DNA from 2 places in the Oceanobacillus sp. FSL W8-0428 genome. Region 2 is predicted to be linked to the other one. Evidence: a T-box and tRNA genes for the amino acid it is inferred to sense, from the RefSeq annotation. Region 2 holds a T-box; the other holds one or more tRNA genes.
The links. A T-box is a leader RNA that pairs with one kind of tRNA and senses whether it is charged. The one in region 2 lies ahead of proS (proline--tRNA ligase), so its partner is inferred to be a tRNA-Pro.
Positions count from the first base shown of each region.

Region 1: it encodes a tRNA-Pro, which carries the amino acid that the T-box ahead of proS (proline--tRNA ligase) is inferred to sense. The anticodon was not compared.

Region 1 covers NZ_JBBORB010000001.1:1,487,579-1,490,031, reverse strand. Annotated here, with positions in the region: rRNA gene MKY30_RS06655 (16S ribosomal RNA) at 1-858, opposite strand, end outside; tRNA gene MKY30_RS06650 (tRNA-Ala) at 1,056-1,128, opposite strand; tRNA gene MKY30_RS06645 (tRNA-Pro) at 1,146-1,222, opposite strand; tRNA gene MKY30_RS06640 (tRNA-Arg) at 1,224-1,300, opposite strand; tRNA gene MKY30_RS06635 (tRNA-Leu) at 1,304-1,392, opposite strand; tRNA gene MKY30_RS06630 (tRNA-Gly) at 1,399-1,473, opposite strand; tRNA gene MKY30_RS06625 (tRNA-Leu) at 1,495-1,579, opposite strand; tRNA gene MKY30_RS06620 (tRNA-Lys) at 1,583-1,658, opposite strand; tRNA gene MKY30_RS06615 (tRNA-Thr) at 1,672-1,747, opposite strand; tRNA gene MKY30_RS06610 (tRNA-Val) at 1,752-1,827, opposite strand; rRNA gene rrf (5S ribosomal RNA) at 1,837-1,952, opposite strand; rRNA gene MKY30_RS06600 (23S ribosomal RNA) at 2,091-2,453, opposite strand, start outside.
Region 2 covers NZ_JBBORB010000001.1:2,457,577-2,460,029, reverse strand. Annotated here, with positions in the region: gene proS (proline--tRNA ligase) at 1-887, opposite strand, end outside; T-box leader at 1,190-1,445, opposite strand; gene MKY30_RS11545 (DUF456 domain-containing protein) at 1,539-2,021, opposite strand; gene MKY30_RS11540 (glycerol-3-phosphate acyltransferase) at 2,095-2,453, opposite strand, start outside.

The DNA.
Region 1 (2,453 bases), 970 kb from region 2:
CCCTAACACCTAGCACTCATCGTTTACGGCGTGGACTACCAGGGTATCTAATCCTGTTCGCTCCCCACGCTTTCGCTCCTCAGCGTCAGTTACAGACCAGAGAGTCGCCTTCGCCACTGGTGTTCCTCCACATCTCTACGCATTTCACCGCTACACGTGGAATTCCACTCTCCTCTTCTGCACTCAAGTCCTCCAGTTTCCAATGCACGTTTACGGTTGAGCCGCAAGATTTCACATCAGACTTAAAGAACCGCCTGCGAGCGCTTTACGCCCAATAATTCCGGACAACGCTTGCCACCTACGTATTACCGCGGCTGCTGGCACGTAGTTAGCCGTGGCTTTCTGGTCGGGTACCGTCAAGGTACGATCAGTTACTATCATACTTGTTCTTCCCCGACAACAGAGTTTTACGATCCGAAAACCTTCATCACTCACGCGGCGTTGCTCCGTCAGACTTTCGTCCATTGCGGAAGATTCCCTACTGCTGCCTCCCGTAGGAGTCTGGGCCGTGTCTCAGTCCCAGTGTGGCCGATCACCCTCTCAGGTCGGCTACGCATCGTCGCCTTGGTGAGCCATTACCTCACCAACTAGCTAATGCGCCGCAGGCCCATCTGTAAGTGACAGCAAAAGCCGCCTTTCAACTTACCATCAGGAGATGATAAGTATTATCCGGTATTAGCTCGCGTTTCCGCGAGTTATCCCAGTCTTACAGGCAGGTTGCCTACGTGTTACTCACCCGTCCGCCGCTCGTTCCACGAACGTCCCTCCGAAGAGTTCTGTCCGCTTCCCGCGCTCGACTTGCATGTATTAGGCACGCCGCCAGCGTTCGTCCTGAGCCAAGATCAAACTCTCCATAAAAGTGTTTGTTTCTTTAGCTTTCAGAAGTCAACTTCTGACTTAAATATTCAAGAAAAACGAGGTGTTTTTCTTCTTTCGTACTGGTTGTTTTGTTCAGTTTTCAAAGAGCAATTTCTTTGTCGCTTTTAAAAACAGCGACCAAATTAATATATCATGTTTCAAAACCATTGTCAACAACTTATTTAAAAGTTATTGAGTGGAGCCTAGCGGGATCGAACCGCTGACCTCCTGCGTGCAAGGCAGGCGCTCTCCCAGCTGAGCTAAGGCCCCATATTATATTCATGTAATGGTCGGGAAGACAGGATTCGAACCTGCGACCCCTTGGTCCCAAACCAAGTGCTCTACCAAGCTGAGCTACTTCCCGATGGCGCGCCCGAGAGGAGTCGAACCCCTAACCTCTTGATCCGTAGTCAAACGCTCTATCCAATTGAGCTACGGGCGCTTATGGTGCCGAGGACCGGAATCGAACCGGTACGGTAATCACTTACCGCAGGATTTTAAGTCCTGTGCGTCTGCCAGTTCCGCCACCCCGGCAATATTTGGAGCGGAAGACGGGATTCGAACCCGCGACCCCCACCTTGGCAAGGTGATGTTCTACCACTGAACTACTTCCGCGTATTGCCTTTATTTAATTAATGGTGCGGGTGGAGGGACTTGAACCCCCACGCCCGAAGGCACTAGATCCTAAGTCTAGCGCGTCTGCCAATTCCGCCACACCCGCAAATGGTGAGCCATGAAGGATTCGAACCTTCGACCCTCTGATTAAAAGTCAGATGCTCTACCGACTGAGCTAATGGCTCCTTAAAAGGAAAATGGTGCCGGCCAGAGGACTTGAACCCCCAACCTACTGATTACAAGTCAGTTGCTCTACCAGTTGAGCTAGGCCGGCATAATGGTGGAGGATGCAGGGCTCGAACCTGCGACCCCCTGCTTGTAAGGCAGGTGCTCTCCCAGCTGAGCTAATCCTCCGGATTTAAAGCCTGGCAACGTCCTACTCTCGCAGGGGGAAGCCCCCAACTACCATTGGCGCTGAAGAACTTAACTTCTGTGTTCGGCATGGGAACAGGTGTGACCTCTTCGCTATCGCCACCAGACAATACAATATGTAACTTGAAGATGTTTCCTTAAAAACAAGGACAAGTTATATTATATGCACTTCAGAATAAAAATGCAACACTTTTTTTAAATTTGCACCCTGAAAACTAAATAAGAGTAACGTGACATCAAAAAACTTAGATAAGTCCTCAATCGATTAGTATCCGTCAGCTGCACGTGTCGCCACGCTTCCACCTCGGACCTATCAACCTCATCGTCTCTGAGGGATTTTACTCACTTGAAGTGATGGGAAGTTTCATCTTGAGGGGGGCTTCATGCTTAGATGCTTTCAGCACTTATCCTTTCCACACGTAGCTACCCAGCTATGCTCCTGGCGGAACAACTGGTACACCAGCGGTGTGTCCATCCCGGTCCTCTCGTACTAAGGACAGCTCCTCTCAAACTTCCAACGCCCACGACGGATAGGGACCGAACTGTCTCACGACGTTCTGAACCCAGCTCGCGTACCGCTTTAATGGGCGAACAGCCCAACCCTTGGG
Region 2 (2,453 bases):
ATTGCCTGTGTCGGCGCAACCTTTGGAGGCACTACTAGTCCGCGGTTATCACCGTGCACCATAATTAAAGCTCCCATAATCCGGGTAGACAAGCCCCATGAAGTTTGATGAACAAACTGGCTTTCCCCATTTTCATCCAGATAGGTAATATCAAATGCTTCTGCAAATCCAGAACCAAAATGATGCGATGTAGCAGATTGCAATGCTTTCCCGTCATGCATCAATGCTTCAATCGTTAAGGTAAATTCCGCCCCTGCAAATTTTTCTTTATCTGTTTTCTTTCCTTTTAACACGGGGATGGCTAAATATTCTTCCACCAGCTTGGCATAAATTCCAAGCATACGATTTGTTTCTTCGGTTGCTTCTTCATCTGTTGCATGTGCTGTATGCCCTTCCTGCCAATGAAATTCAGAAGAACGCAGGAACGGACGTGTCGTTTTTTCCCAGCGGACCACATTGGACCATTGATTATAGAGCTTTGGCAGATCACGGTAAGAGTGAATATTATTTGAATAATAATCACAAAACAGTACTTCAGAAGTTGGGCGTACTGCAATACGTTCTGTTAATTCCTCATCTCCGCCATGAGTTACCCAGGCAACCTCAGGAGCAAATCCCTCTACATGATCTTTTTCCTTTTGCAGCAGACTTTCAGGAATAAACAGCGGAAAAGCAACGTTCGTATGACCTGTTTCCTTAAACATACGATCTAATTCATCTTTAATATTTTCCCAGATTGCATAACCATAAGGTTTGATAATCATTGTTCCGCGCACTTGACCATAATCAACAAGCTCTGCCTGCTTGACAACGTCTGTATACCACTGTGCGAAATCGTCCTCCATCGCTGTAATTTTTTCTACAAATTGTTTATTTTTCTTACCCAATTGTAAGCACCTCTTTCTTATTTAACTCTTCTATTGTTTGAAATTCCATATAAGTGTGTGTTCAAAAAGTCTGATAAATAGGACCAAGAAGTTCAAGGCGGTGCCGCTTTGAGGAACGGAGCGTATGCTTTAACATACGTGAGTACCGGAAAAGCAAACCAACGCACTTCCGCAGGATGCGGTGACTTCTACGTTGCCCACACGACGTGGGCGTTCTTAGTAGAAGATCCTCTTATCGCCGTGTCATTTTTATTGGACTTTTTGAACATCCTCTATAAACGCAAAAAATCCTCCATCCTTATGAAAGGGACCGAGGTTAAACAGGTGGTACCACCCTTGTTTATATATAAGCTGCTGTCTATTATTTTACAGACAGGACCGGCAAATATATACACTTCATTTGATAACGGCCAAAACCGCGCCAATTTCAGAGCAGTATCTCCTTATATGGCGAACTCGGGAGGCAGGTTCCCTTGTATGTCTATGAAAAAGTCTCAGCATCCTTTTTCTCTCTGTATTAGACAGTAACAACGTACTATTCTCCGTCAATATTTCAACTATGCTTTTAATATATAGTTCTCACTGATGAAAGTCAAGAAGCAGACGATTTTTTACAGTTAAGAAAATGGGAATAAGGCATTTGCTGCCTGCTTATAACCAGACCGCGATAAAGAACCAGACAATCATAATCAACTGCAGGACAACTTTTGCAACAGAACCTCCTAAAAATCCTAAAAAAGAACCAATGGAAGCCCGGATTGCTTCTTTCACTGTTCTCCGTTGCATCATTTCGATAGCGAGCACTGTTAAAAATGGAACATAAATAATTCCAAATGGCGGAGTAATAAAGGAACCGATAATAACAGCTACCGCAGCGCCTCTTTCTCCTGCTTTACTGCCTCCAAATTTTTTCACAAAATAACTGTTGGCAATAATGTCCGCAACAAAGAGAATAACTGTGATCACAATCATTCCTGCCCAGAACCACCAGTTCAGGGTCTCACTATTTATAAAGAAGTAATAGATTAGAAATCCTCCCCAAATAGCAATAACAGACGGGATCATCGGAAAGATAATTCCCAGAAAACTTGCGATAAATAACAGGATAATGATTATCCATAATAAAATATCCAATTCTTGCACACTCCTTAATAAAAAGCTTACTTTTTCAGTATCCCCTATAATATAAGTTCAAAAAAACCCTTATCTAGGCACTCTTTTTAAACATACTGGATAACCTTGTCTCTTCCTTTAATATAATCCGGCGATAATTCTCCATATGCTTGTATATACAAAGCAGTGTTAAAAATATAACCACCAGCGCAGGCCCATTTCCAAAGAAATAGTAGGTTGTAATAAGAAAAGATACATACATAAACAGGACGCCGATAACAAGATAGTCTGTTGCAAAAGTAAAGAACAATAAAATAGCAATTCCAATTAAAGCAACCCGCCAGTCAATGGCAATTAATGCACCAATCAGGGACGCGGTACCTTTCCCGCCGCTGAAGTTCATCGTTATAGGATAATTATGCCCAATAATAACAAATAAAGCAGTCAAATAAA